2 regions of the Mesorhizobium sp. M1A.F.Ca.IN.020.04.1.1 genome follow, and region 2 is predicted to be linked to the other one. Evidence: predicted binding sites of a transcription regulator. Region 2 holds the regulator's gene; the other holds the start of a gene.
The links. Region 2 encodes PhoB, which activates phosphate uptake and scavenging genes when phosphate is short. Its sites were predicted from a motif close to TGTCATNNANCTGTCAT; they were not measured.

Region 1 (15,309 bases), on a different contig from region 2:
AACAAAACAGGAAAATGCGATGCCGGCTATGTCAGTCGTGGCAAGCTTGTCTGCGCCGTGTCGCCTCGCCCCTGAATCACAAGCGGCTCAGCCAAGCGTGTCGCCCCAGTCCGCCCGCCTCGCCACCTTGAAGACATCGCCGTCGCGCTTGCTGGAGAGGCGCTCGCCGGCATAGCCGTTGGGCTGGCAGAGCTTGAGCACGACTTTGCCCGAACCGCCCTTTGGCGGCGCGATCACCCGTGACGCGCGCGCCGGCGCCGGCAGACGTGAGGCGGCGAGGTAGATGAACTTCTCGTCCTCCCACGGCACGTCGGCGTCCTTGGCGAGCCGATGCAGCCGCGAACGCGCGACGCGGCGCGAGAAATGGCACCAGTCTGGCGGAGCGAGCGGGCAGGGCGCCTCGTGCGGGCAGGGCGCCGAGACATGCGCGCCGGCTTCGATGAGCTGCCGGCGCGCGGCAAGGATACGCTGCCAGCCGGCCGGCGTGCCGGGCTCGACGATCAGCAGCGTGTCGGCCGTCAATCGCCAGAGCCGGTCGACGAGTTTTGGCAGCGAGGCCGGCGCGATCTCGTCGAGCACATAGGCGACGCTGATCAAGTCCGCCGGGTCGAGACCGTCGAGATCGATGGTGGCGTCGCCGGCTACCCAGCTCGCGCGGACAGCGATCGCGCCGGCGGCCAGCGACTGGCCGACCTTGCGCACCGCCGCGCTTGCCTCGACCAGAACCGCCCGTTCGAGCTCCGGCCAGGTGTCGGCCGTGGCCCAAAGCATGGTGCCAGGCCCTGCGCCGATATCGAGCAGGCTTTTCGGCTGGAAGTCCGGACGAGCGTCCGCCAGCGCGTCCAGGCAAGCGCGAACGGCGGCATAGGTGGCGGGCAGCCTGGTCGCCAGGTAAGCCTTCACCGCCATGTCTTCGCCCATATGCAGGCGGCCGTCACGCAACTCGGCGCGATAGCGTTCCGAAAGCGTTCTCGCGGCCTGTTTCAGCGCCGGCAGCGGTACTTTTTCGAGCAGGCTGTCGACGCCTTGCCGGAGCGCGGTGGGCAGTTCCAATTCAGGCTCCTCTTGGCGCGAGCAGGATCACCGAGGCGCCGACGATCGAGAGCGCGGCGCCGGCGAGGTCGAAACGGTCGGGGCGCACGCCTTCGGCTAGCCAAAGCCAGCCGAGCGAAGCGGCAATGTAGATGCCGCCATAGGCGGCGTAAGCGCGACCGGCGGCGCTCGTGTCGACCAGCGCCAAAAGGAAGCCGAACAATGCCAGCGACGCCAGACCTGGCACCAGCCAGAGCGGCGACTTCCCCAGCCGCCACCAGGCCCAGAAGCAAAAGCAGCCGGCGATCTCGGCAAGTGCCGCCGCGATGTAGATTAGGTAGTTCATGAAAAAGGCCTCGCGAACGAGACCTTTTTCGTGGCGTCAGGCCGCAATGGCAAGCGGCAATCGCCGCCGTTCTATTCCACCTTCTTGCGGCGGGTCGGCTTGACGGCGGGCGTCGCCGGCTCCTGATGGCCGAGGTCGCGCAATTCCAGCGCCTTCTCGCATTTGGCCATATAGTCGCGCGTCATCGGCAGCGTGTCGTTCTTCTTGGCGATCTGGAACTGGAAGATCACCAGGTCCTGCCAGCGGAAGGCGGCTTCCGAGGCCGCGAGGTAGAACTCCCACATGCGGCAGAAGCGCTCGTCATAGATAGCCTTCGCCTTGTCGCGGTTGGCGGCAAAGCGCTGGCCCCAATGCTTCAGCGTGTCGGCGTAGTGAAGCCTGAGAATCTCGATGTCCGTGACGATAAGGCCTGATTTCTCAATCGCGGGCAGCACTTCCGACATCGACGGGACGTAGCCGCCTGGGAAGATGTATTTGCGGATGAAGGCGCTGGTCGCCCACGGCACGCCGGACCGGCCGATGGTGTGGAGCAGCATCACGCCGTCGGGCTTGAGCAGCGTCGCCGCCTTGTCGAAGAAAGTCCGGTAGTGGTTGACGCCGACATGCTCGAACATGCCGACCGAGACGATGCGGTCGAAGCGTTCGTTGAGCGCGCGATAATCCTTGAGGTCGAAATGCGCGCGGTCCTGCAGGCCCAGTGCATGTGCGCGGTCGGTGGAGACGCTCTGCTGCTCGGTGGATAGCGTCACGCCCTGCACGTCGACGTCGAAGGCCTTGGCGAGATAAAGCCCGAGGCCGCCCCAGCCGGAGCCGATATCGAGCACCGTCTGGCCGGCCTTGAGTCTCAGCTTGGCGGCGATGTGGCGCTTCTTGGCGACCTGCGCTTCGTCCAGCGTCATGTCGGGCTGTTCGAAATAGGCGCAGGAATACTGCATGTCCTCGTCGAGGAAGAGCTTGTAGAGTTCGCCGGAGAGGTCGTAGTGGCGCTGCACGTTGCGGCGAGATCTCGACGCCGTGTTGATCTGCTGCAGGCGGCGGAAGGCATGGCGCAGACCTTCGATGGCCTTCGACCAGGTCACGTCGATGCCGCCGCTGCCCATGTTCTGGAAAGCGATCCGCATCACCCCGAGGACGCCGCCCTCGGGGATGTCCAGTTCGCCATCCATATAGGCTTCGGGCACGGCCAGCATCGGATCGAAGGTGATCGCGCGCTCGGCATGCATGGTCTTGATGTGGATGTGTACCGGTTCGCCGCTGCCGTCGCCGAACTTATGCGTCGTGCCTTTCGGCCCGGTCACTTTGAGGTCGCCGGTCCGCACCAGCCGTTCGAGAACGTGTTTCAACAGGATGTTCATGACCAAATGTCCCCTCAGACGGACCATCCGGCAGTCGGACCGAATGCCAAATCGAAAGTGCCACAGCGCATCGCCCGCGTCCAATCGACGCGCCACGCCGTAATCTGCAACAAGATATAGGGATCAGAAAAGTTCCTATTGGCACAAAAAAGCCCGGGTCGAAGACCCGGGCGTTGGTCCAGTCGGCGCTGGACGCAGGAGGAGCCGGAGCGCGGCTCCTGCCTTGTCGATCAGGCGTTGTCCTCGCCGCCTTCGAATTCGGCGTTCGGATCGAAGAAGTTTTCCGGCCGGGCGTTGTCGTTGATGTCTTCGCCATAGATGGCTTCGGCCGTCGTCAGCGTCTCGCCCTTGGCCTGGCGCTCCGCCTCATCGGCCGAGCGGGCGACGTTGAGCGTCACCGTGACCTCGACTTCAGGATGCAGCGCGATCGCCACGTTGGAGAGGCCGATGGTCTTGATCGGCTGGTTGAGCTCGATCTGGTTGCGGCTGACGGAGAAGCCCTCGGCGGTCAGCAGTTCGGCGATGTCGCGGGTCGACACCGAGCCGTAGAGCTGGCCGGTCTCGCCTGCCGAGCGCACGACGATGAAGCTCTTGCCGTCGAGCTTCTCGGCGATCTGCGCAGCCTCCGACTTGCGCTCGAGGTTGCGGGCTTCGAGCTGGGCGCGCTGGCCCTCGAACTTCTTCTTGTTGGCTTCGTTGGCGCGCAGCGCCTTGCCCTGCGGCAGCAGGAAGTTGCGGGCGAACCCATCCTTGACCTTGACGGTTTCGCCCATCTGGCCGAGGCGGGAAATGCGCTCGAGGAGAATGACTTCCATGGTTTCGTTCCTTTGGTTGGCGCCATCGCGGATGACGGCGGATTCTTTGGGAACAGGTCAGGAAGCAAATGGCGTCTTCGCCGGTGTCGCTGTCCTGCCTGTTTTTGGCAGTTAGAGGTTTATGGCCTCAACTCGGGATTTGAGCCTGCCCGTTGCGGCGCCCGTCGCCGTGGGCCGAAGCGGGCGGCAAGCCGCCCGCATCAATAGCTTAGCGAACCACGTAGGGCAGCAGGCCGAGGAAGCGGGCGCGCTTGATCGCCTTGGCGAGCTCGCGCTGCTTCTTCTGGCTGACGGCGGTGATGCGCGACGGCACGATCTTGCCGCGCTCGGAAATGTAGCGCTGCAGCAGACGCACGTCCTTGTAGTCGATCTTCGCAGCGTTGGCGCCGGAGAACGGGCAGGTCTTGCGGCGGCGATGGAACGGACGCCGGGTCGGGATCTGGTTGATGTCGACCATTATTCTGCACCCCCTTCAACGTTTTCGCGCGGGCGGCGCGGACCACGGTCGCCGCCATCACGGTCGCCGAACGAGCGCGGGCCACGGTCGCGGTCGCCGAACGAACGCGGGCCACGGTCGCCACGGTCGCGGTCGCCGAAGCCGCCGCGCTCGGAGCGCTCTTCGCGCTTCTGCATCATCGCCGAGGGGCCTTCCTCGTGCGCCTCGACCTTGATGGTGAGGAAGCGCAGCACGTCTTCCGACAGGCCCATCTGGCGCTCCATTTCGTTGAGCGCGGCCGGCGGGCAGTTGATGTCCATCAGCGTGTAGTAAGCCTTCCGGTTCTTCTTGACCCGGTAGGTGAGGGACTTCAGTCCCCAGTTCTCGATCCGGCCGACCGATCCGCCATTGGCGGCGATGACGCCCTTGTACTGTTCGACAAGCGCATCAACCTGCTGCTGCGACAGGTCCTGCCGGGCAAGAAACACATGTTCGTAAAGAGCCATTATGTTTTTCTGCCTTTCTTCGTTTCTCTCACCGGCCCTCGCGGCTAAGCCTCTGCAACTTGTCTGACCCGGTCGCAAAGGCGCGCGGGGAAGAAAGGAGCATCACGAGACGGTCGAGAGCGGAGACACGGGAGGCCCAAAGCGCTTCTGGCTTCATGACGCGGCCCTCTAAGGCCACGGCCCTCCGTTCAGCCCCCAGCAAGGACCGGCAGATTGCCGGCGTCTATACAGCAATTCGTGAGGAAGGCAAGGGCGGCAGAGAGGGTCGGCGGCTCCGCAGTGTCGCAGGCCTGGCGGCGCTTGTGGGAATTGGCTGACCCGCCGGCCGCAGGTCGGCCATTTCGTCGGAAGGCGATCCACTCAGCTCATATGCGCGACGAGCGGGACTACCGTCTCGGGGAAGAAGTCGGGCGCGACCCGGCGCTTGCCGAACATCATATCGTACTGGATCAGGCGGAAGTCGTTGATCTTCGGATCGATCTTCTTCTGCCGTGCCCAGTCGGGCGTCGCCTCGCCGGAGGGCGACAGCAAAAGGTTGCGGTCGACCACCCGGTAGTGCTCGCGCAAAGCGCCGAGGAAGCCGGTGTAATAGGGGTGGGTGATCCCGGCCGTAGTCAGGATATGATAGGGCAGGAAGGCGGGGCTCACCGAGCCCAGATTCTCGACCGGACCGGAGCGGTTCGACCAGATGATCAGCGGCGTGTCGTGATGCTCGAGCGCCGCCTCGGGCGTCGGCTCCTTGCGCGGCGCGACATTGTCCTTGAGGAAGCCGGTCTCGACATACACCGGGCCGAGCGGCGGCAAGTGGTCGCCGAAGAAGGCGATGATGGTCGGCCGCTCGCGCTTCTTCGCCCAGTCGATCAGGCGCTGCAGGCCGCGATCGGCGTCGGCCGAGCCTTCGGCGTAGGAGAGCAGCGATTCCCGCGCCCAGGTGCTGATCGGCGCGTCGACGCTATGGGTCGGATTGTAATAGCGGTAGGGCTCGTAGGGCCCGTGGTTCTGCAGGCTGACCGCGAACAGGAACACCGGCTCTTCGCTGGCATCGGCCTCGCGCATGATCTCGTCGGTCATAGCCGCGTCGGAGGCCAGCGGCCCGCGCTTTTCCATCGGCGGCAGCGTCTCTTCCGAGCGGAAGTCGCTGAAGCCGAAATCGGCGTAGACGGCGCCCCGGTTCCAGAACCAGTTGGTGCCCGGGTGGATGGCGCGCGCCCTATAGCCTTCGCTCTTCAGGAAAGTCGCCAGCGACGGCGTCGGCGTGCGCACATATTGCTGATAGGGAATCGAGCCCGCCGGCAGGAAGGCGTTGGAGAAGCCGGTCAGCGCCTCGAACTCGATATTGGCGGTCATGCCGCCGAATTCCGGCGAGAACATCGAGCCCGAGCGCAGCGCGCGCACCGTCGGGATCGGATCGGGCTTGATGCTGACGCCGGGGAGCTCCGTCGGATCCCAGAAGGATTCGCTCATCACCACGATGATATCCGGCTTCTGGTCGGGCACCGAGGCGGCAACCCCGGGACGCGCGATCGCATCCATCGTCTTCTCGGAATAGCCGGGCGGGGCCGAGACATGCGCCATCGGCACGTTGAGCGCGAAGGCGAGCGCGAAGCCGTTGGAGGCATAGTTCTCCTTCTGGTCCCACATGATCGGGATGATCTGCAGCCTGTCGCGCGTCCACGAGAAGGTGGCGTAGTCCATGATCGAGACGAAGAAGGCGAGCAGCGGCACGGCAAGCGTCAAGCGCGCCAGCCGTCCCTTGCGGCTGAGGATCGGCACACGCCGGCGCCAGAGCCGCCAGCCATAGACGAGCAGCGCGAGGCTGGCGACGATCGCCGCCGCAAGCAGCACGGCCGTCCAGGGGCGCTCGCGCACCAGAAGCGGCATCAGCGCCATGATCTGGCGGGCATAGAGGAAATCGGTCGGGTAGAGCGGATCGCCCAGATAGTGCGATTTCTGGTGACCGACAAAGGCCAATGCCAATGTCACCGGCGCGACGATCATCAGGCTTTGATGGCTGCGGCCGAGAATGGCGTCGAGCCCGATCAGCACCAGCGAAAAGACGATGATGGTGGTCCAGCCGGGCTTGAAGGGCTGCAGGAAGAAGTCGACGGTGCCGAAGAAGTCGCCGCGCACGATCCATTCGATGGCGAACACCAGAAGGGCGGAGGCAAGCAGCGTCGCCAGGCCGTAGCGGACAATCGGCCATCTGCGCCCCGGCAGATAGCCGGTGGACGGATCGTCTTCCAAAAATTGCGGCGCGGGTTTGGCCGCGCCTTTCCTGATCCTAGCCACTTTGCTTCCCCGGCCCATGTCACGCGTCTTCCACTCGCGTCACGCCACTGTCATCGAAATGTCACACAAAGCTAGCGCCTGTGGCGGAAATAAGAAGAGCCAGCAAACGATTCGTGAGCGGTTTTCATCAGGTGTGATCGCCAAAAAGCCTTTCAGAACAGGGAACTCGGCCGTTCTCCCGGCTGGAACAGCTGCTGAACTGGTGCTTGCGGGCTTGACTTGGCCGTCCGCCTTGCGCCAGAGGCAGGGAAAAACCAGCCGCTGGAGACGCTAACATGGCCGTCGCATTCACCTTTCCGGGACAGGGCAGCCAGGCCGTCGGCATGGGCAAGGACCTCGCCGATGCCTTTCCCGAGGCGCGCCGCGTCTTCGAGGAAGTCGATGAGGCGCTCGGCGAGAGACTGTCGAAGCTGATCTGGGAAGGGCCGGAAGAAACGCTGACGCTGACGGCCAATGCCCAGCCGGCGCTGATGGCGGTGTCGCTGGCGGCCGTAAGGGCGCTGGAATCGCGCGGTTTTTCGCTGAAGGACAAGGTGGCTTATGTCGCAGGCCATTCCCTCGGCGAATATTCGGCGCTTGCCGCAGCCGGCTTCGTTTCGGTGGCCGATGCCGCGCGACTGCTGCGCACCCGCGGCAACGCCATGCAGGCGGCGGTGCCGGCGGGCGAGGGCGCCATGGCCGCCATCATCGGGCTGGAGCAGGCTGATGTCGAAGCCGCCTGCGCCGAAGCGGCACAAGGCTCTGTCTGTCAGATCGCCAACGACAATGGCGGTGGCCAACTGGTGATTTCCGGCGCCAAGGCGGCCGTCGAACTGGCGGCGAAGCTCTGCGCGGAAAAGGGTGCCAAGCGGGCGCTGATGCTGCAGGTCTCGGCACCTTTTCACTCGGCATTGATGACGCCAGCCGCCGATATCATGCGCGAGGCGCTGGGCGGGGTCGCGAAAAGCGCGCCGGTGGTTCCCATCGTCTCAAATGTTTCGGTCACGCCGACCAGCGACCCGGATGAGATCGCCCGCCGCTTGGTCGAGCAGGCCGTCGCCCGCGTGCGCTGGCGCGAGACGGTGGAATGGTTCGGCGCCAAAGGTGTCGCGACGCTTTACGAGGTTGGCGCCGGCAAGGTGCTGTCGGGCTTGGCGCGACGCATCAACCGCGATATCGCGACCGGCGCCATCGGCGCGGCCGCGGAAGTCGAGGCGGCGCTGGCAACTTTAGGATAAACGGGAAACTCTTGCTGGCAGGTGCGGCATTCCTACTTCCATCCGTCTTTCTCCCGAAGTCGAGCATCGCCTCGACGATCTCGTGGCGATGACTGATCGAAGCAAAGCCGAATACCTGCGTGACTTCGTTGAACGTGGACTCGAAGATCTCGAGGACTATTACTGGGCTGCGGAAGTGCTGGAGCGGATCGAGGCTTGGTGAAGAATCGGTCGTGAGCGCCGAGAACTTCTGATATGGCCTGAACAACATGACAAAATGCGGAACGAGGGTCGCTCGCGGGGCGTCCGGAAGAATGAGGTTGAAGCAATGTTCGAACTGACCGGCCGTAAGGCGCTCGTCACCGGTGCATCGGGAGGCATCGGCGAGGCGATCGCCAGGGTGCTGCACAGCCAGGGCGCGATCGTCGGCCTGCACGGCACCCGCGTCGAGAAGCTGGAAACGCTGGCCGACGAGCTCGGCGACCGCGTAAAGCTCTTCCCGGCGGATCTGACCAACCGCGACGCGGTCAAGGCGCTTGGCCAGAAGGCGGAGGCCGATCTCGAAGGCGTCGACATCCTGGTCAACAATGCCGGCATCACCAAGGACGGCCTGTTCGTGCGCATGTCGGACGCCGACTGGGATTCCGTGCTCGAGGTGAACCTGACCGCCGTGTTCCGGCTCACTCGTGAACTCACCCATCCGATGATGCGCCGCCGCCATGGCCGCATCATCAACATCACCTCGGTGGTCGGCGTCACCGGCAATCCCGGCCAGACCAATTACTGCGCCTCCAAGGCCGGCATGATCGGCTTTTCCAAGTCGCTGGCGCAGGAGATCGCCACCCGCAACATCACCGTCAACTGCGTCGCCCCGGGCTTCATCGAATCGGCCATGACCGACAAGCTCAAAGACAAGCAGAAAGAGACCATCATGGCGGCGATTCCGACGCGGCGGATGGGCACCAGCGCCGAAGTTGCCTCGGCCGTCGCCTATCTCGCTTCCAATGAGGCGGCTTATGTCACCGGCCAGACCATCCACGTGAATGGCGGCATGGCGATGATCTAGGGTATTTGAGATTCAGGTGATGCCGGCCTGCAAACGGCGGCTTCCTGCGCTTCCGCTCCGGCCCTCGAAAGCCGCCATTTTCGGCTCGGCTTGAGCTGAATCTCACACACCCGGGCGACCGAGCCCCGGGCGCCTGTGAAAACAGCCATTTCGGCTTGGACGCCCGCTGTTTTTCGTGTAATGCGGCCGGCAACCCGGCGGTTCGGGCAAAAACCGGTCCTGTGGCGTTGCGTTTCCCACAAGACCATCTTTCAGCTTGATTAGCGGCATTCCGCCCGCTAACGAAGACAACACAACGTAAGACGAGGCCCCAAATGAGTGACACCGCAGAGCGCGTCAAGAAGATCGTCATCGAGCATCTCGGCGTCGATGCCGACAAAGTGACGGAGCAGGCGAGCTTCATCGACGATCTGGGCGCGGACAGCCTCGATACGGTCGAACTCGTGATGGCGTTCGAAGAAGAGTTCGGCGTCGAGATTCCAGACGACGCCGCCGAGACCATCCTGACTGTCGGCGATGCCGTGAAGTATATCGATAAGGCCTCGGCCTGAGGCTTTCCGCGGGTATCGCCGGGGAGGACCTGCGATGAGGCGAGTCGTCGTCACGGGCCTTGGCCTGCTTTCGCCGTTCGGCATGGGTGTCGAGCACAGCTGGAAGGAACTGCTTTCCGGCCGCAGCGCCGCCTGCCGCATCACCGAATTCGAGGTGGGCGACCTTGCCTGCAAGATCGCCCACGTCATTCCGCGCGGCGACGGCTCGAACGGCACCTTCAATCCCGAGGCCGTGCTCGAGCCGAAGGAACTGCGCAAGATCGGCGACTTCATCCTCTACGGCATCGCGGCGGCCGACGAGGCGCTGGCCGATTCCGGCTGGAAGCCCGAGACGCATGAGGACCAGTGCGCCACCGGCGTGCTGATCGGTTCGGGCATCGGCGGCATCGACGGCATCGCCGAGAACGCGATGATCCTGAAGGAGCGCGGCCCGCGCCGCATCAGCCCGTTCTTCATCCCCGGACAGATCATCAACCTGGTCTCCGGCCAGGTTTCCATCCGGCACGGGCTGAAAGGCCCGAACCATGCTGTCGTAACCGCCTGCTCGACGGGCGCGCACGCCATCGGCGATGCCGCGCGGCTGATTATCTGGGGCGATGCCGACGTCATGGTGGCCGGCGGCGCCGAAGCGCCGATCACCCGGCTTTCGATGGCAGGTTTCGCCGCGTGCCGCGCGCTCTCCACCGAGCGCAACGATGCGCCCGAGATCGCTTCGCGCCCCTATGACCGCGACCGCGATGGCTTCGTCATGGGCGAGGGCGCCGGCGTCGTCGTCCTGGAGGAGCTCGAGCACGCCAAGGCGCGCGGCGCCAAGATCTATGCCGAGGTCACCGGCTACGGCCTGACCGGCGATGCCTATCACATCACCGCCCCGGCCGAGGACGGCGACGGCGCCTTCCGCTGCATGGCGGCGGCGCTGAATCGGGCGAAGCTCTCGCCCGCCGACATCGACTACATCAATGCGCACGGCACCTCGACCATGGCCGACACGATCGAGCTCGGCGCCGTGGAGCGGCTGGTCGGCAATGCCGCTTCCAAGATCTCGATGTCGTCCACCAAGTCGTCGATCGGTCATCTGCTGGGCGCTGCGGGCGCCGCGGAAGCGATCTTCTCGATCCTCGCAATCCGCGACAACATTGCCCCCGCCACCATCAACCTCGACAATCCGGAACGCGAGACGGCGATCGATCTCGTGCCGAACAAGCCGCGCCAGCGCCAGATCGATGTGGCGCTGTCGAACTCCTTCGGCTTCGGCGGCACCAACGCCTCGCTCGTCTTCCAAAGTTACGATGGCTGAACATTCAGCCTACCGGCAGGTCCGCCGCCTGCCGTCATTTTTGCCAAATTTGCCCCTACACTTCGGCTAGGGGATTCGTTGCAAGATCAGACGGTAGGGCGCCATGAATACAAATCCGGGCGGCGGTGGAGAATTCGGACAGCGTCAGGCGCAAGGACCGATCGTGCCCAAGACAGCCGCCGAGGCGCTGCGCCCCGAGGCTGGCACGCCGCCGCCGTCGAAACGCTCGCGCGCGTCGCGCAGCCAGGTCGTCGTATTCCTGAATTTCTTCCTTTCGTTGGTCATCCTGGTCGTGCTTGCCTCGGGTGCCGCACTCTATTTCGGCATGCAGGCCTTCATTGAGCCGGGTCCGTCGGCCAATGGCGACACCTTCATGGTCAAGCCGAACACCGGCGTTCAGGAGATCGCCGACCAGCTGGAGCGGCGCGGCCTGGTCAGCGATGCGCGCATCTTCAGGCTGGGGGTGCGTGCCACAGGCAACGATTCCGCGCTGAAGGCCGGCGAATACGCCATCAAGCCGCGCGCCTCGATGCGCGACATCATGGAGCTGTTCAAGAGCGGCAAGTCGGTAATGTATTCGTTGACCATCCCAGAGGGGCTCACGGTTGAGCAGGCGCTGCAGCGCGTGGCCGAGCAGGAGGCGCTGACCGGCGACATGCCGGCGGCCATGCCGCCCGAGGGCAGCATCGCGACCGACACGCTGCGCTTCACGCGGGGCGCCACCCGGCAGCAGATGGTCGACAAGCTGGTCGCGGACCAAAAGAAGCTGGTCGAGGACGTCTGGACGCATCGCGCGCCCGACCTGCCGATCGCCAATATGGAGGACTTCGTCATCCTGGCCTCGATCGTCGAGAAGGAGACGGGCAGGGGCGACGAGCGCTCGCGCGTGGCCGCGGTCTTCCTCAACCGGCTCGCCAAGGGCATGCGGCTGCAGTCGGATCCGACCATCATCTACGGCCTTTTCGGCGGCAAGGGCAAACCGGCCGACAGGCCGATCTATCAGTCCGACATCGAGAAGCAGACGCCGTATAACACCTATCTGATCAAGGGCCTGCCGCCGACGCCGATCGCCAATCCGGGCCGCGCCGCACTCGAGGCGGTGGCCAATCCGTCGAAGACCGACGACCTTTATTTCGTCGCCGACGGCAATGGCGGCCATGTCTTTGCCGCGACGTTGGAAGAGCACAACCAGAACGTCGCCCGCTATCGGGCGGTGCAGAAGAAGCAGGCCGATGCGGCGGCCAAGGCCTCCGGCCAGACGACGGCGCCGGCCACTCCCGACGACGGTGCCAGTGCAGGCGCCAGCGGCGAAAATGGCGACGCGGCCCAGTAGGCCGCGCTGATTGCCGGATCTGGCCCGCCTCCTTTGACGCCGGGCCGTATTCATGTTTTGAGGGGACATCCGACGCTGGCCAGAGGTCCGGCGTCTTGCTAGGGGCGCATGCTCGGGCAATCGCGCCGGGCCTGCGTCAAGGGGTGACACGCATCATGAACGTGCAGAGCATGACCGGTTTCGCGCGAGCCGTCGCTGAGCTCGACGGCACGTCGATCGCCTGGGAAGTCAAATCGGTCAACGGCAAGAGCGTCGAGGTCAGGCTGAGGCTGCCGCAGGGTTTTGACCGGCTGGAGCCCGCTGTAAGGCAGACCGTGCAGAAGCGCTTCGCGCGCGGCAATTTCCAGGCAACGCTGACTGTCGCGCGCGCCGCCGCCCAGCAGGCGCAGCCGGTGGTCAACGAGGCGTTCCTGAAGGACCTGGCGGGACTGGCCAAGCGCCTCCAGGAGCAGTTCGGCACCGCGCCGGCGACGGCTGACGGTCTGCTGGCGCTGCGCGGCGTGCTCGACATCCTGGAGACGGTCGAGACCGAGGAGGAGCGCGCCGCCCTCGACGCGACGATCCTGTCGGCGCTGGACATGGCGCTGGCCGGATTGGAGCAGGCAAGGCAGAGCGAAGGTGCCGCGCTGCGCAAGTTGTTGTCCGGCCATATCGACGCCATCGAGGCGCTGACGCTGAAGGCCGAGGCCGACCCGTCGCGCGAGCCGGCGGCGATCCGCGAGCGCATCACCGAACAGGTCCGCCTGCTGATGGATGCGTCGGCCAATCTCGACGCGGTCCGTCTGCATCAGGAAGCGGCCTTCCTCGCCACCAAGGCCGATATCCGCGAGGAGATCGACCGGCTGAAGACGCATGTCGCATCGGGCCGCGCGCTGCTTTCCAGCGGCGGCGCCGTCGGCCGCAAGCTCGATTTTCTGGCGCAGGAATTCAATCGCGAATCGAATACCTTGTGTTCCAAGTCGAATGCCGCCGCGGTCACCGCGATCGGGCTGGAGCTCAAGGCGGTGGTCGACCAGTTTCGCGAGCAGGTTCAGAATCTGGAGTGACGGGGATGGTTGCCAAGGAGCCTACGGCCACCAGGGATCTGGGGTCCCGCATCCGCCGCCGCGGGCTGATGCTGGTGCTGTCGTCGCCGTCGGGCGCCGGCAAGTCGACGATTGCGCGCAATCTTCTGGAAAGCGATTCGAGCCTGGAGCTGTCGGTCTCCGTCACCACCAGGCCGCGTCGCGGCTCGGAGATCGAGGGCGTCCATTATCTTTTCCGCACCATGCGCGAGTTCGAACGGCTGCGCGATTCCGACGCGCTGCTCGAATGGGCCGAGGTGCACGGCAATTTCTATGCGACGCCGCGCGAGCCGGCCGAGGCAGCACTTGCCGAAGGCCGCGACATGCTGTTCGACATCGACTGGCAGGGCGCCCAGCAGCTCAAGGAGAAGATGCGCGCCGACATTGTCTCGATCTTCATCCTGCCGCCTTCGATGAAGGAGTTGAAGGCGCGCCTGAAGCGCCGCGCCGAGGACCAGGAGCAGGTCATCGAGACCAGGCTGAAGAATGCCCGCGTCGAGATCGAGCACTGGAAGGAATATGACTTCGTCATCGTCAATGACGATCTCGACCGCGCCTTTGCCGAGGTGCGTGCAATCGTTACAGCCGAGCGCCTGCGCCGCGACCGTCGGCCGGGCCTGTTCGATTTCATCTCGGGCTTGCTGGACGAGAAGACGGAGTGAGAGGCAGTGCCTCCCCTTCTCCCACAAGGGGAGCAGGAGGCCGGCAGGCTACACCGCGTTCGTCAACCTTACGAACTCTTCCACACTCAGCGTCTCGGCCCGGCGCGTCGGGTCGATGCCGGCGCGAGTGAGCAGGGCTTCTCCGCCCAAGCTCTTCACGCTTTGCCGCAGCATCTTGCGGCGCTGGCCGAAGGCGGCTTCGGTGATGCGGCCCAGCCTCTTGCCGTCGGTGGGCAGGGGAGATGCACGCGGCACCAGATGCACCACCGAGGACGTGACCTTCGGCGGCGGAGTGAAAGCCTGCGGCGGCACGTCGAAGACGATCTTTGCCTCGGTGCGCCAGCCGGCAAGCACGCCGAGCCGGCCATAGGCGCCGCTGCCCGGGCTTGCGGTGATGCGCTCGGCCACCTCGCGCTGGAACATCAGCGTCATCGATTGATAGAAGGGCGGCCAGTCTGCCGTCGTCAGCCAGCGGATCAGAAGCTCCGTGCCGATGTTGTAGGGCAGGTTGGCGGCGATCTTCACCGGGCTGCCGTCCGTCGTGCCGGCAAGCGCGGCAAAATCCGTCTTCAGCGCATCGCCGGGAATGACCTCGAGCCGGCCTGGATAATGGCCGGACACCTGCGCCAACGCTTCTAGACAGCGCTCGTCGCGCTCGATGGCGATCACCCGTTTGGCGCCGTTGAAGAGCAGCGCCCGGGTCAGCCCGCCTGGGCCGGGCCCGACCTCGATCACGGTCGTCTCGCTGAGGTCGCCGGCCGCGCGCGCGATCTTGCTCGTCAGATTGAGGTCGAGCAGGAAGTTCTGGCCGAGCGCTTTCTTCGCCTGCAAACCGTGGCGCTCGATCACCTCGCGCAGTGGCGGCAATCCGTCGATGGTCGTGCGCCCCCCGCTCAAATCGAGCCTCATGCCGCCGCAGTCCGGCGGCCGCTGTCGGCGAGGCGGCGCGCCAGCCTCAGCGCCGCGATCAGGCTGTCGGCGCGTGCAATGCCCCTGCCGGCGATGTCGAACGCCGTGCCGTGGTCCGGCGAGGTGCGGATGAAGGGCAGGCCGAGCGTCACATTGACGGCCTCGTCGAAGCCCAGCGTCTTGGCTGGGATCAGCGCCTGGTCGTGATACATGCAAAGGGCTGCGTCATAGCCGGCGCGTGCCTGCGGATGGAACATCGTGTCGGCCGGCAGCGGCCCGACGGCGTCGATGCCCTCGGCCTGAAGCGCCTCAACGGCAGGCAGGACGATCGACAGATCCTCCGCGCCCATCGCGCCGCCTTCGCCGGCATGCGGATTGAGCCCGGCGATGGCGAGCCTGGGCCGCGCGATGCCGAAGCGGCTCTCGAGGTCGGCCGCGGTGATGCGTCCTGT
Region 2 (15,309 bases):
ACGCGAGGCGCTCGCTCTCGGTCATTCCGCCGGCTATTTCCGGTCGAGCGGCGACGTCGAGATCGACAATGTCTACGGTGTCGACAAAGAACGCTGGCTCGACGCCATGCTGAAGCGTTACCACCTGCCCAATTCGTCCTATGAACGGCTCAATCCCGACGGTCGTTGGTTCCAGGTCTACGACATGAGAGCGGACGACGGCACGTTCATAGGGGTGCGCGTCGACATTTCCGACATCAAGGCCCGCGAGAAGGCGCTGCGGGGCTCGATGCGGCAGATCGACCTTTACCGGCATGTCATGGACGAATTGCCGGTGGCGGCGTTCATCAAGGCCGAGGATCTTACAATCGAGTTCGTCAACAAGGCCTGGTGCGCGCTGACCGGCATTGCCAAGGAAGACGTCATCGGCAAGACGGACCGGCAGCTTTTCGGCGCCGAGGACGCCGAAAGCTACAGCCATGACGATGCCGAGGTCATCGCGACCGGCAAGGGGCGCGAAGTCGAGGAGCCTGTCAGCCATCGCGACGGCACGGTGCGGCAGCTGATGACGCGCAAGAGCCGCCTCATCGCGACCGACGGATCGGTGCATCTGGTCGGTTCCAGCACCGACATCACCGAGGTCAAGGCGCGCGAGCGGGCGCTCAAGGAAAGCATGAGCGAGAACGAGGTGTTCCGCAACCTGATCGACAACGTGCCGGTGTCGATCTACGCGAAGCGTTCGGATCTAAGGCAATTCTACGTCAACAAGGGCTGGTGCGATCTCACCGGCTTCAGCAAGGAAGAGGCGATCGGCAAGACCGACGTCGAGATCTTCGGCGCGGACGGCGAAGCTTTCGTCGCCGGCGACCTGGCGGTGCTGCGCACCGGCGAGACGCAGGAGATCGAAGAACAGGTGACGCTGCCGGACGGCAGCGTGCGTCACCAGTTCGCGCGCAAGGGCGCGATGATCGCGTCCGACGGTTCGCTCTATCTGATCGGGTCGACCACGGACATTACGGAACTGAAACAGCGCGAGGCCGAGCTCAGCGAGGCGCGCCGGCGTGCCGTGCTTGCCGACCGCGCCAAGTCGGAGTTCCTCGCCAATATGAGCCACGAGATCCGTACGCCGATGAACGGCGTGCTCGGCATGGCCGAGTTGCTCGCAAAGTCGGACCTCGACCCAAAGCAGAGGACGTTCACCGACATCATCGTCAAATCGGGCAACGCGTTGCTCACCATCATCAACGACATCCTCGACTTCTCCAAGATCGACGCCGGCCAGCTCGTGCTCGACCCGGCGCCCTTCAACCTTGCCGAGGCGATCGAGGATGTGGCGACGCTGGTGTCGACCCGCGCCAAGGAAAAGGACCTCGAGCTCATCGTTCGCGTCCAGCCCGGGCTCGACGGGCAGTTCGTCGGCGACGTCGGCCGGATCCGACAGATCGTCACCAACCTGCTCGGCAATGCGGTGAAGTTCACCGACAAGGGCCATGTGCTGGTCGACGTGACCGGCGAGCGCGTTCCGTCGGGGACGAAGCTCGCCATCTCGGTCACCGATACCGGCATCGGCATTCCCGAAGACAAGCTGAAGCTGGTGTTCGAGAAATTCAGCCAGGTCGACACCTCCTCGACAAGACGGCACGAGGGCACCGGGCTCGGCCTTGCCATCACCTCGCGGCTGGTCGAGCTGATGGGCGGCGAGATCGGCGTCGACAGCGCCGAGGGCAAGGGCTCGACCTTCCGGTTCACCGTCACGCTGCCGCGGGCCGAGCGAGGCGGGCAGCGGATCATGCCGGTCGACGTGACCGGCGCGCGCGTGCTGATCGTCGACGACAATGCCGTCAACCGCGCGATCCTCAGCGAGCAGATGGCTTCGTGGACCTTCGATTCCTGCGCGGCCGAAAGCGGCGCCGAGGGACTGAAGGTGCTGATTGCGGCTGCCGCCTACGGCGTGCCTGTCGACTGCGTCGTGCTCGACTACCAGATGCCGGGCATGACCGGCGCCGAAATGGCGCGCATCGTGCGCAACACCGCCGGCCTCGCGCACACGCCGATCATCATGCTGACCTCGGTCGACCAGTCGCTCGCCAGCGCCGCCTACCGCGATCTCGGCATCGATGCGCAGCTGATCAAGCCGGCGCGTTCCTCGATCTTGCTGGAGACGCTGGTCGCCACCATCCAGCGTCATCGCCACAGCACGGCGGCCATCCATCCGGCCTTGACCGGCGACGTCGAGACCGGGGCCGGCGCGCCGCAGGCGTCCACGGCGCAGGCGACCGCGGCGGATCGCGTCCTGCTGCAGCCGCCGCCGGCGCGTGCCCGTGTACGCCTGGCCGGCGCGGAGGCCGGGCTCGACATTCTCGTCGCCGAGGACAACGAGGTGAACCAGATGGTGTTCACGCAAATCCTGGGCGAGACCGGATACCAGTTCGAAATCGTCGGCAACGGCCGCAAGGCGCTGGACGCCTTCGGCAGGCTTAACCCGCGCATGATCCTGATGGATGTGTCGATGCCCGAGATGAGCGGCCAGGAGGCGACCGCGGCCATCCGCCGGCTCGAAGCCGAGATGGGCACGCATGTGCCGATCGTCGGCGTCACCGCGCATGCACTGAAGGGCGACCGCGAGCGCTGCCTGGAAGCCGGCATGGACGATTACCTGCCGAAGCCGATCAGCCCGAAGGCGCTGCTCGAGAAGCTTGAAAGATGGCTCGGGTCGGACGCGGAAGTCCGCCGCAGCGCCGGATAACAGCCTTTCTGCGCGGCCGTTCACGGCGTCATCGACGAGGTCCGTCGGCGGGCGTCCAACGCAGACATATGGTGTGATCGCACCATACAAAACGAAGGCCAGGTCAGGACAATGGCTGCTGTCGATTCCGCCCTTCGGTTACGGGCGGGAGCAGCGACCGCCGGCAAGGAACAGCGTCGACTCTACCCCAACGGACCTGTTTTCGGCGATGGCCAGGCCATGATCCGCTCTGGCGCACAGGCAACGCGCTCTCGTCCGGATTTTATTTCCCGGCGGCCGGAGATCCGGCCGCCGGGATAATTTTTGATTCAAAAGTCGGACAAGCTACTGATTCCCGCGGCAAACTTCGGCTGGGTCCGCAAATGGCGGCCGCAGGCCCCCCCAAGGCATCCCCGTTCAGGCGTTACCGGGCTGACACGAAACTGTCATGCGACTGTAATAATCGACGTCTATTGCGCTCGTCAGGCGCCGACAGAAAAGGGTTGCCGAAAGACCATATTCCGAACAGGAGCAGGCCACATGAGACATTTCATCCGCTCGGCGGCCGTTGCGATTGCAATGGCTGCGGCATCCACGCTTTCCCTCTCCGCCGCTATGGCGGCCGACATCTCCGGTGCCGGCGCTACCTTCCCCTATCCGATCTACGCCAAGTGGGCCGACGTCTACAAAAAGGAGACCGGCATCGGTCTCAACTATCAGTCGATCGGCTCCGGTGGCGGCATCAAGCAGATCAAGGCCAAGACCGTGACCTTCGGCGCCTCGGACGCGCCGCTCAAGGGCGAGGATCTCAAGTCGACCGGGCTCGCGCAGTTCCCGATGGTGATGGGCGGCATCGTTCCGGTCGTCAACCTCGAAGGTGTCAAGCCGGGCGAACTGGTGCTCGACGGCCCGACGCTGGCCGACATCTTCGTCGGCAAGATCACCAACTGGAATGACGAGGCGATCAAGAAGCTCAACCCCGACGTCAAGCTGCCCGACCAGGCGATCGCGGTCGTGCACCGTTCCGACGGCTCGGGCACCACGTTCAACTTCAGCTACTATCTGGCCGAAGTCAGCGCCGACTGGAAGTCGAAGGTCGGCGTCAATACCGCGCTCGAGTGGCCGGTGGGCATCGGCGCCAAGGGCAACGAGGGCGTCGCCAACAACGTCGCGCAGACTGGTGGCGCGATCGGTTATGTCGAGTATGCCTATGCTAAGCAGAACAAGCTCACCTATACCGACCTGATCAATAAGGATGGCAAGAAGGTAGAGCCGACCGCCGCCGCGTTCTCGGCCGCTGCAGCCAATGCCGACTGGAGCTCCAAGCCTGGCTACGGCGTCATCCTGGCCAACCAGGCTGGTGCTGAAAGCTGGCCGATGACCTCCGCGACCTGGATCCTCGTCTACCAGAAGCCCGACGATGCGGCGGCCACCACCGAAGCGCTCAAGTTCTTCGCCTGGTCCTACGCCAAGGGCGACGACATGGCCGCCGAGCTGGACTATGTTCCGATGCCCGACGCGGTCGTGAAGAGCGTCGAGGAAATGTGGAGCAAGGACATCGTCGACAGCAACGGCAAGCCGCTCTACTCCGGCATGTAATTCCTCCGGAATAAGGAGGGCGCCTCGGGCGCCCTCCTGTCTCTTTCGAAATGCGAGGGCAAATGACAGCCGTTTCCGAAGCCGTGACATCGTCCGCCATACGGACCAGGGAAGCGACGGTGCGCCGCTTCGCCCTGACCGACACGATCTTCCGAACGGTCACGCGCCTCTCCGCCATACTCGTGCTGCTTCTTCTCGGCGGCGTCGCGGTCTCGCTGATCGCCGGCTCGTGGGAGGCGCTGTCGAAGTTCGGCTTCTCCTTCCTCACCACTGAATCCTGGAATCCGGTCACCGAGAATTTCGGCGCGCTCGCGCCCATCTACGGCACCGTCGTCACCTCGGCCATCGCCATCCTCATTGCCGTGCCGATCGGCATCGGCATCGCCGTCTTCCTGACCGAGCTCTGCCCGCGCCCGCTCAGGCGCCCGATCGGCATCGCGGTCGAGCTGCTCGCCGGCATTCCCTCGATCATTTACGGCATCTGGGGCCTGTTCGTCTTCGCGCCATTCCTGCAGACGACGGTACAGCCATTCATCATCAATCTTTTCCACGGCATACCGGGTCTCGCCAGCCTGTTTGCCGGTCCGCCCTACGGCATCGGCCTCCTGACGTCGTCGCTGATCCTCGCCATCATGGTGCTGCCCTTCATCACCTCGATCACCAAGGACGTGTTCGACACGGTGCCAGCGGTGCTGAAGGAATCGGCCTACGGCATCGGCTGCACGACCTGGGAAGTGACCCGGCGTGTGGTCATTCCCTACACGCGGGTCGGCATCATGGGCGGCGTCATGCTCGGTCTTGGCCGCGCGCTCGGCGAGACGATGGCCGTCACCTTCGTCATAGGCAATGCGCACCGCATCAGCGCCTCGCTGTTTGCGCCCGGCACGACGATCTCGGCGACCATCGCCAACGAATTCACCGAAGCCGACGGCGAGCTTTACACGTCCTCGCTGGTGGCGCTCGGACTGATCCTGTTCATCATCACTTTCATCATCCTCGCGCTCGCACGCTACATGCTGTTGCGCATCGATAGCCGCACGGGAGCCTGACCGATGTCGACAGCCGCATCGCTCCACCGAAGCCGCAAGCGCAAGAACGCCGTGATGATGGCGCTTTGCACCATAGCGGCGGGCATCGGCCTCGTCTGGCTGGCGCTGATCCTCGGCGCCCTTCTCTATAAGGGGCTCTCGGGTGTCTCGCTTTCGGTGTTCACGCAAATGACGCCGCCGCCCGGCGACGCCGGCGGCCTGCTCAACGCCATCTACGGCAGCATCGTGATGACCGTGATCGGCATCGTCGTCGGCACGCCGATCGGCGTGCTCGCCGGAACCTATATGGCCGAGTACGGGCGCTTCTCGCGCCTCACGACAGTGGTGCGCTTCATCAACGACATCCTGTTGTCGGCGCCGTCGATCATTGTCGGCCTGTTCGTCTACGAGCTGATGGTGCGGCCGATGGGTCATTTCTCGGCGATCGCCGGCGCGGTGGCGCTGTCGATCTTGGTAATCCCCGTGGTCGTGCGCACCACCGAGGACATGCTGAACCTTGTGCCCAACGCGCTGCGCGAGGCCGGCACCGCCATCGGCGCGCCGCGCTGGGTGGTGATCCGCTCGGTCGCCTATCGCGCCGCACTGTCCGGCATCGTCACCGGTATATTGCTGGCGATCGCCCGGATTTCGGGCGAGACGGCACCGCTGCTCTTCACCGCGCTCAACAACCAGTTCTGGTCGAGCAATCTCAACGCGCCGATGGCCAGCCTGCCGGTGACCATCTTCCAGTTTGCGCTGAGCCCTTATGAGGAATGGCAGCAACTGGCCTGGACGGGCGCACTGATAATCACCCTGACGGTTCTCGGGCTGAGCATCTTCGCCCGCAGCCTTACCGGACGCAGAGAGGACAGATGAAACCGATGTTGTCCACCGACCTGAACGTAGCCGAGACGACCGCCGAGAAGGCCAAGATCGAAGTCAAGAACCTCAACTTCTACTATGGCCAGTCGAAGGCGCTGAAGGACATCAACCTGTCGCTGCCCGAGCGCAGCGTCACCGCCTTCATCGGACCTTCGGGCTGCGGAAAGTCGACGCTGCTGCGCGTGCTCAACCGCATCTACGAGCTCTACCCGAAGCAGAGCGCCGAAGGCCAGGTGCTGCTCGACGGCAAGAACATCCTCGACCGCTCGCAGGACCTCAACCTGCTCAGGACCAAGATCGGCATGGTGTTCCAGAAGCCGACGCCGTTCCCGATGTCGATCTACGAGAACATCGCCTTCGGCGTCAGGCTGTATGAGAAGATCAGCAAGGCCGAGATGGACAATCGCGTCGAACAGGCGCTGAAGCGCGCCGCGCTGTGGAACGAGGTCAAGGACAAGCTCAACGCCAGTGGCCAGAGCCTTTCGGGCGGCCAGCAGCAGCGGCTCTGCATCGCCCGCACCGTGGCGGTGAAGCCGGAGGTCATCCTGCTCGACGAGCCGGCATCGGCGCTCGATCCGCTCTCGACCGCCAAGATCGAGGAGCTGATCGACGAGCTGCAGGCCGACTACACGATCGTGATCGTCACCCACAACATGCAGCAGGCAGCGCGCGTCTCGCGGCAGACGGCGTTCATGTATCTCGGCGAGCTGATCGAATTCGACCGGACCGAGAAGATCTTCACCTCGCCCCGCGAGAAGCGCACGCAGGACTACATCACCGGCCGCTTCGGCTGAGTTCATACGAGGACATAACCATGGCCCATACGGTCGCTTCCTTCGACGAGGATCTGAGGCAGATCAGCCAGCTTATCCGCGACATGGGCGATCTTGCCGGCTCGATGGTCGGCGCGTCGACCAAGGCTCTGCTGAATTCCGACAACGCGCTGGCGCAGCGCGTGGTCTCCGACGATGCCATCATGGACGCGCGCCAACGCGAGCTCGACGATCGCGCCGTCACGCTGATTGCCAAACGCCAGCCGATGGCCGACGACCTGCGCAGCGTCGTTGGCGCCATCCGCATGGCCGGCGATCTCGAGCGCATTGGCGACCTTGCCAAGAACATCGCTAAGCGCGTCGGCTCGGTCGGCGTCAGCGCCGCGCCGCGCGACCTTTCGCACTCCATCGATTCGATGGCGCAGCTGGTGCTGATCCAGGTGCAGGGCGTGATCGAGGAATACGCGGCCGGCGACGCCACGGCGCTCGCCAAGCTCCGCAACGACGACGAGCGCATCGACGTCAAATACACCGCCGTCTTCCGCGAGCTCCTGACCTACATGATGGAGGATCCGCGCAACATCACGGCTTGCACGCATCTGTTGTTCTGCGCCAAGAATCTGGAGCGCATCGGCGACCACGTCACCAACATCGCCGAGAACGCCTACTATGTGCTGACCGGCACGCAATTGCCCGCGAATCGTCCTAAGCAGGACGAGACGACGATGTCGGCGCCGGCGGCCTGACAGCGAAGGTGCCTGCTATATGATCGCGCCACGCATCATGGTGGTGGAGGACGAGGAACCGCTGGGGGTGCTGCTCCGCTACAACCTCGAATCCGAGGGCTATCAGGTCGAGGTGGTGACCCGCGGCGACGAGGCCGAGATCCGCCTGCAGGAGAATGTGCCCGACCTTCTGGTGCTCGACTGGATGGTGCCGGCGGTGTCCGGCATCGAGCTTTGCCGGCGCCTCAGGATGCGGCCCGAGACCGAACGCCTGCCGATCATCATGCTGACCGCGCGCGGCGAGGAAAGCGACCGGGTGCGCGGCCTCGCGACCGGCGCCGACGACTATCTGGTCAAGCCGTTCTCGACGCCGGAATTCATGGCCAGGGTCAAGGCGCTGCTGCGCCGCGCCAAGCCCGAGGTGCTGTCCAGCGTGCTCAAGGTCGGCGACATCGTCCTCGACCGCGAATCGCATCGCGTCTACCGCAAGAAGAGCGAGATCCGGCTCGGCCCGACCGAGTTCAGGCTGCTTGAATTCATGATGCGGCATCCCGGCCGGGTGTTCTCGCGCAGCCAGCTGCTCGACAATGTCTGGGGCGAGACGATCTATATCGACGAGCGCACCGTGGACGTGCATGTCGGACGCCTGCGCAAGGCGGTCAACAACGGCCGGATGCCGGACGTCATACGTACCATCCGTGGGGCGGGCTACGCGATCAGGGAAGATTAGATCCAGGGCATCGAAGGTCTGACGGGTTCTATCTGCGCTGGCGGGTTATCGAGACGCTGGTGCTTCGCCGTCCACGGGCGGAGCACGAAGCGTCGCGACGCGGCGCAGACCCGACGATCCACGCGACTTCGACGCGCCGCGGCGGTGCAGAAATTCTGCTCCGCTCATCCGACGATTGAGGTAATGGCATGGATTCCAGGGTCTCCGCGACGGAGCTTCGCTCCTGCTCCGCCCTGGAATGACGAAGCTGCGGGGCCTTCGCTAATCTCCGGCGTCTGCAGGACGCACAGAAGACAACGATCGCTATCGAAGCTGCTCAGGCCACGTTCTTGCCCGCTCTTGCCTGCACGCCCGGGGCGAAAATCTCCTGGTCGACGAAGGTCAGCGCGCGCACGGCGCAGCCTTCGCGGATCAGCGGCAATTCGTTCGGCTCGGTATCGAAGGAGATCGAGTTTGAATGCTGGCCTCCGGCGGTCTGGCCGATCGCCTCGCGCAGCGCCGGCTCGATCAGGTCAAAGGCGGCGGCGCTGACGCCGACCATGGCGACCGGCGCCGGGTCGATCAGCGCGAACAGGCTGCCAAGGCCGAAGCCCAGCGCCTCGCCGGCCCGGCGATAGGCCTCGCGCTCCGGGCCATCCGTCTCGCGCGCCTTGGCGGCGAGCGCCCGCATGTCGGCGTCGCCGACATCGACCGGCTCGGCGTCCTCGCTCATCTTCATGGCGCTGCGCCAGATGGCGTAGTTGCCGGCATAGGCCTCGACGCAGCCGCGGCGTCCGCAACGGCAAAGCGCGCCGCCCGGGCGATGGATCATGTGGCCGAACTCGCCGCCGGAAGAATGCGTGCCGGTGAACAGCTCGCCCTTCAGCACCAGGCCCATGCCGATGCCGTGCGAGAGCAGGATGGCGATGAAATTGTCGCGATAGCGGTCGGGATCGCGCCACTGCAGCGCCACCGCCATCATGTTGCAGTCGTTTTCCATGGTGGCCGGAATGCCGAATTCCTTTTCCAGGATGTCGGCGAAGGGAATGTCGGTCAGCGGCGTGATCGGCGACCATAGCATGGCGCGGGCATGGGAATCGGTGATGCCCTGGATGCCCATGGCGATGCGGGCGACGCTGCCGACGTCGAGGTCCGGGTCGTCCAACCGGCGCCGCACGATCGCCAAGCATTCGCCGATCAGCTCGTTGCGCGGCATGGTGAGGGTATCGAGGCGGCGCTGCTCCTCGGCGATGACCTGGCCCGCATAATCGATAACGGCGACCGAGAGGAAATTGAGCGACAGCACCACCGTCACCACCGCCGCCGCCTCAGGCTTGAGCGCGAGGCCCACCTGTGGCCGGCCGCGCTTCAGAGACGCGGTCTCGCTCGGCTTGCTCTCGGCCAAGACGCCTTCCTGGATCAGGTCGGAAGAGATCGCCGAAATGGTCGAATGGCTGAGCCCGGTGGTCGCGGCGATTTCCGTGCGCGACGGCTGGCCGGCCCGGCGCACGGCCGAGAGCACCATGGCGCGGTTGCGCCGGCGCAGATCGTCGTGGCGGATTCCGACCGACATTTTTGTCTCCTCCCAGTCAGCGCGGCCTCTCGATCATGCACAGGACTCGGCGACGCGCCAGATCGGTTCAGTCCCGCACGCCGGCACCCGAACCGTCCTGGTCTTACAAGTTTCGGTGGACCGGGCTGCGCCTCCTCCCGAACTGTTCCGCGATAGTGGCAGAAGCGGTCGGCACTGTCATTATTTATTGCGGGTCTCGAAAAAAGTACGTGACCACCTCAAAAACCGTCAGAATTGCAGTTGACAGCGCTTTAGCGTTGGATCAGTATTTTTTCGAGGCTCGAAAAAAAGCCTCATCGCCTTCGGGCCAGTCTGGGTCGCGCCGCGAGGGGCGCAGGGAGGATATCATGAAGAGATTCGCAGCCGCCATTCTGGCGGGCGTCGCCATGTCGTTGACGTTGGCGTCGGTCGCACAGGCGAAGGACAAGGTGATCGGCGTTTCGTGGTCCAATTTCCAGGAAGAGCGCTGGAAGACCGACGAAGCGGCGATGAAGAAGGCGATCGAGGCCGCCGGCGACAAGTACATATCCGCCGACGCACAGTCCAATCCAGGCAAGCAGCTGACCGACGTCGAAAGCCTGATCTCGCAGGGCGCGAATGCGTTGATCATCCTGGCGCAGGACGCCTCCGCCATCGGGCCGGCGGTGCAGAAGGCACTCGACGAAGGCATTCCGGTCGTCGGCTACGACCGCCTGATCGAGAACAAGGACGTGTTTTATCTGACCTTCGACAACAAGGAAGTCGGCCGCATGCAGGCCCGCGAGGTGTTCAAGGCCAAGCCCGAGGGCAATTACGTCTTCATCAAGGGCTCGGGCGCCGACCCGAACGCCGATTTCCTGTTCTCCGGCTCGATGGAAGTGCTGAAGGAAGCCATCGACAGCGGCAAGATCAAGAATGTCGGCGAGGCCTATACCGATGGCTGGCTTCCCACCAATGCGCAGAAGAACATGGAGCAGTTCCTGACCGCCAACGACAACAAGGTCGACGCGGTGGTGGCGGCCAATGACGGCACCGCCGGCGGCGTCGTCGCGGCTCTGACGGCGCAAGGGCTGGCCGGCACCGTTCCGGTCTCGGGCCAGGACGGCGACCATGCCGCGCTCAACCGCATCGCGCTCGGCACCCAGACGGTGTCGGTGTGGAAGGACGCGCGCGAGCTCGGCAAGCACGCCGCCGAGATCGCCTCGCAGCTCGCCGACGGCAAGAAGATGACCGACATCGCGGGCGCCAAGGACTTCACGACGCCTGGCGGCAACACCGTCAAGTCGCTGTTCCTGACCCCGGTCGCGATCACCAAGGATAATCTCAACCTCGTCATCGACGCGGGTTGGATCAAGAAGGATGAAGTCTGCGCGGGCGTTGCCGCCGGCAGCGTCGCGGTCTGCAACTAAGCTGGCCGTCAAGTTCAAACGCAGCGCCGCGGCCCGACAGCCGCGGCGTTTCTCCAAAGGCTTTCGGGCGTACTGAAGCCGGAGACCATTGGGGCAGTTCACTGTCCGGCAGGATCGCCGAACTGCTACAGCCGTTTGTTTCCGCGCAATTCCAGGCGGCCACGCACTTTTCCTGGAATTGCTCTAGCATCGTGGTCCGGCATCCGCGCCAGACGGCAAGCCGGTGGGAGGAGATCATGACCGATACGACCTCTGATACGCCGGCCAACCCGCCGGCGGATCGCGCGCGGGCTTCCGAACTGAGCACCGTCGGGCGCTTCCTCAAGGCGACCGAGCTCGACACCCGCATGCTCGGCATGGTCGGCGCGCTGCTGATCATCTGGATCGGCCTGCATGTCATCTCGAGCCTGCGGCTCGGCGTCAATCCGCTCGATTTCGACAGCCGAACGTTCCTGACGCCGCGCAACCTGTGGAACCTGTCGGTGCAGACCTCGGCCGTGGCCATCATGGCTTCCGGCATGGTGCTGGTCATCGTCATGCGCAACATCGACCTCTCCGTCGGATCCGCCGAGGGTTTGATCGGCATGGTGATGGGCTTTGCCCAAGTGCATTTCCTGGTACGAATGGTTGAGCTCGAGCTTGGCAATCCCTGGATCTGGGTGCTGGCACTGTTGATCGGCCTGGCGCTCGGCCTGCTGATCGGCGCCTTCCAGGGCTTCGTCATCGCCTATCTCGAAGTGCCAGCCTTCATCGTGACGCTTGGCGGGCTGCTGGTCTGGCGCGGTGCTGCCTGGTGGGTCACCAGCGGCCAGACGGTGGCGCCGCTCGATGCCACCTTCCAGCTGATGGGCGGCGGACCAGCCGGCTCGATCGGCGCCAAATGGAGCTGGATCGTCGGCGCCGTCGCCTGTGTTGCCGTGGTGTTTGCGCTGTTCAACGGCAGGGTGCAGCGCAAGCGCTTCCGTTTCCCGCTGCGTCCGATCTGGGCCGAGACGCTGCTCGGCGCGGTCACCTGCGCGGTCATCATGGGCGCGGTGTGGCTGGCCAATTCCTATCCCTGGCCGGTCGGCATCGTGAACCGCTACGCCGCCGCCAACAACATCACGGTCCCCGAAGGCGGCCTGTTCATCGCCCACGGCATCGCCATTCCGGTGCTGATGGCGATCGCCGTCGGCCTCGTCATGACTTTCATCACCAAGCGCACTCGCTTCGGCCGCTATGTCTTTGCCATCGGCGGCAATCCGGAAGCGGCCAACCTTGCCGGCATCAACACGCGCTGGATCACCATGAAAGTGTTCATGATCATGGGCGTGCTGGCGACGATCGCCGCGGCGATCTCGTCGGCGCGGCAGAATTCGTCGACCAATGCGCTCGGCACGCTGGACGAGCTCCTGGTCATCGCCGCGGCGGTCATCGGCGGCACCTCGCTCGCCGGCGGCTCGGGAACCGTGCTCGGCGCTATGCTCGGGGCGCTGCTGATGCAGTCGCTGCAGTCCGGCATGGTGCTTCTCGGCGTCGATTCGCCGCTGCAAAGCATCGTCGTCGGCGCCGTGCTGGTCATCGCGGTCTGGCTCGACACCATCTACCGCAAGCGGGTGTGAAGGAGGCAGCATCATGGCAGACGAGAACGCTCCCGCCGGCGCCGCGCTGGTCGACATGCGCAACATCTCGATCGCCTTCGGCGGCATTCGCGCGGTCGACGACGCCTCCATCGATCTCTTCCCCGGCGAAGTGGTGGCGCTGCTCGGCCACAACGGCGCCGGCAAGTCGACGCTGATCAAGATACTGTCCGGCGCCTACAAGCGCGATGCCGGGCAGATCTTCGTCAACGGCGAGGAGGCAGCAATCTCCAACCCGCGCGACGCCAAGAAATACGGCATCGAGACGATCTATCAGACGCTGGCGCTTGCCGACAATGTCGACGCCGCCGCCAATCTTTTCCTCGGCCGCGAGCTGATGACCGCCTGGGGCACGCTGGACGACGTCGCCATGGAGGCCGAAGCGCGCAAGGTGATGGGCCGGCTCAATCCGCGTTTCCAGCGCTTCAAGGAGCCGGTGATCAAGCTGTCCGGCGGACAGAGGCAGTCGGTGGCGATCGCGCGCGCGATCCTGTTCAACGCGCGAATCCTGATCATGGACGAGCCGACGGCAGCGCTCGGCCCCCAGGAGACGGCCCAGGTCGGCGAACTGGTGCGGCAACTTAAGGCCGACGGCATCGGCATCTTCCTGATCAGCCACGACATCCATGACGTGTTCGAGCTGGCGGACAGGGTCTGCGTCATGAAGAACGGCCAGGTCGTCGGTACGGCGCGCACCAGCGACGTGACCCAGGACGAGGTGCTCGGCATGATCATTCTGGGCAAGTGCCCGCCAGGCGCCATGCCAGGCCCGGGAGCGCTGAAAATCGCGGCCTAAGACTATAAATTGGTTGGCTAATTTGCGACTTGTTTGATGAGCCAATCGCGGCGTTGGGTTGGCCTTGCCATTGTATTGGCGCGGAGACTTGCCCATAAAGGTGGCCAACCATCCATGGGCCGCACCCTGCATTGAAAAAGCTTTTCCCGATCGTCGCCTTCATCGCCGTCGCGCTGATCAGCCTGACGATGGCGGGGTTCGCCTATTTCGCGACCCAGGAGGCGGCACGCATCAAGTTCGAGGGAACCGCCGACGATGCGCTCAACCGCATCGAGAGCCGCATCGACCTGCATCTGTCGCTGCTGCGCTCGACCCAGGCGCTGTTCGATGCTCGTAACGGCGATATTACGCGCGGCGAGTTCAAGGCCTTCCTCACCGCGCTCGACATCGACGACAATTTCGCCGGACTGCGCGGCATCGGCTTCCTGAGGCTGGCCAAGGCCGGCGACGAGGCCACGCTCGAGCGCGACATCTTGCGCGCTCGCGGTTCGGCCCACCCGGTCTATCCGGCAATCACGCAGCAGCAATGGCGCACGCCCATCGTGCTTTTCGAGCCGCTCGATACCTCCAACCAGTCGATCATCGGCTTCGACATGTTCAGCGACCCGGCACGGCGGGCTGCAATCGAGAAGGCCATGGCCGACGACCAGCAGCATGCCAGCGGGCTCGTTCAACTTGGCCAGGGACAAGGGCTGGAGCAGACCTTCCCCGGATTTCTGGTCTTCGTGCGGCTGAACGTGGAAACGGCCCCGGACGTCATCGATGCCAGCCGCTCCTCGACCGCCGGCTTCCTCTACGCCTCCTTCCGCGCACGCGATCTGTTCCAGGTGGCGCTCAGCAAGGCTCCGCTGCTGCCGGTCAACGTCGAAATCTTCGACGGCCAGCCGGGTGCCGGCAATCTCCTGTTCCGGTCGGAGGCGCCGCCGGCCGAATCGCTCGGCGGAAAGCTGCTGGCGCGCCGGGATATCGTCGTGGCCGGCCGACCCTGGACTGTCCTGTTTCGGCCGACGAGCGCTTTCGCGCTGCCTTCCTCGCGCGCTATTCCCGTGATGCTCGGTCTGTTCGGCCTGCTGCTCGCCGGGGCGATCGCCTTGGTGGCCCGCTATCAGGAGCGCGCCTACGAGGCGAAGTCGCTGCTGCATGAGGCGACGGAGAAGAGCCTGCTGGAAAAGGAGCTGATCCTGCAGGAGATGAAGCACCGCATCAAGAACTCGATCACCAGGGTGCTGGCGATCGCGCGGCAGACTGCTTCGCAGGCCACGGACGTGAAGGAGTTCTCGGCATCATTCTCGGCGCGGTTGCAGGCGATGGCCGCGTCGCAGGACATGCTGACACGCTCGCGCTGGCAGAAAGCGGACCTCGGCGACCTGCTGCGCACCGAGCTTGGGCAGGTGTTCGGCAAAGAGCTTTCCGAAGGCATATTGTCGGGGCCGGAAGTGCTGCTTGACGAGACGACGACGCAAGCGCTCGGCCTGACCTTCCACGAGCTTGCCACCAACGCGCTGAAATATGG

Region 1: the regulator PhoB is predicted to act here: its motif matches at 6,828-6,844, upstream of EOA49_RS13800 (LTA synthase family protein).

The regions. Positions count from the first base shown of each region.
Region 1 is NZ_RZSN01000055.1:14,386-29,694, reverse strand. Features, by position in the region: gene EOA49_RS13830 (small ribosomal subunit Rsm22 family protein) at 88-1,053, opposite strand; gene EOA49_RS13825 (YnfA family protein) at 1,055-1,378, opposite strand; gene EOA49_RS13820 (cyclopropane-fatty-acyl-phospholipid synthase family protein) at 1,450-2,733, opposite strand; gene rplI (50S ribosomal protein L9) at 2,964-3,548, opposite strand; gene rpsR (30S ribosomal protein S18) at 3,757-4,005, opposite strand; gene rpsF (30S ribosomal protein S6) at 4,005-4,490, opposite strand; gene EOA49_RS13800 (LTA synthase family protein) at 4,851-6,797, opposite strand; gene fabD (ACP S-malonyltransferase) at 7,055-7,996, shown strand; gene EOA49_RS34105 (hypothetical protein) at 8,079-8,198, shown strand; gene fabG (3-oxoacyl-[acyl-carrier-protein] reductase) at 8,304-9,041, shown strand; gene EOA49_RS13780 (acyl carrier protein) at 9,356-9,592, shown strand; gene fabF (beta-ketoacyl-ACP synthase II) at 9,627-10,889, shown strand; gene mltG (endolytic transglycosylase MltG) at 10,993-12,222, shown strand; gene EOA49_RS13765 (YicC/YloC family endoribonuclease) at 12,378-13,268, shown strand; gene gmk (guanylate kinase) at 13,274-13,948, shown strand; gene rsmA (16S rRNA (adenine(1518)-N(6)/adenine(1519)-N(6))-dimethyltransferase RsmA) at 13,997-14,857, opposite strand; gene pdxA (4-hydroxythreonine-4-phosphate dehydrogenase PdxA) at 14,854-15,309, opposite strand, start outside.
Region 2 is NZ_RZSN01000005.1:34,065-49,373, reverse strand. Features, by position in the region: gene EOA49_RS02595 (response regulator) at 1-2,725, shown strand, start outside; gene pstS (phosphate ABC transporter substrate-binding protein PstS) at 3,245-4,303, shown strand; gene pstC (phosphate ABC transporter permease subunit PstC) at 4,366-5,352, shown strand; gene pstA (phosphate ABC transporter permease PstA) at 5,356-6,207, shown strand; gene pstB (phosphate ABC transporter ATP-binding protein PstB) at 6,204-7,007, shown strand; gene phoU (phosphate signaling complex protein PhoU) at 7,028-7,732, shown strand; gene phoB (phosphate regulon transcriptional regulator PhoB) at 7,752-8,441, shown strand; gene EOA49_RS02560 (ROK family transcriptional regulator) at 8,758-9,993, opposite strand; gene xylF (D-xylose ABC transporter substrate-binding protein) at 10,341-11,381, shown strand; gene EOA49_RS02550 (sugar ABC transporter permease) at 11,618-12,982, shown strand; gene EOA49_RS02545 (ATP-binding cassette domain-containing protein) at 12,996-13,796, shown strand; gene EOA49_RS02540 (CHASE domain-containing protein) at 13,928-15,309, shown strand, end outside.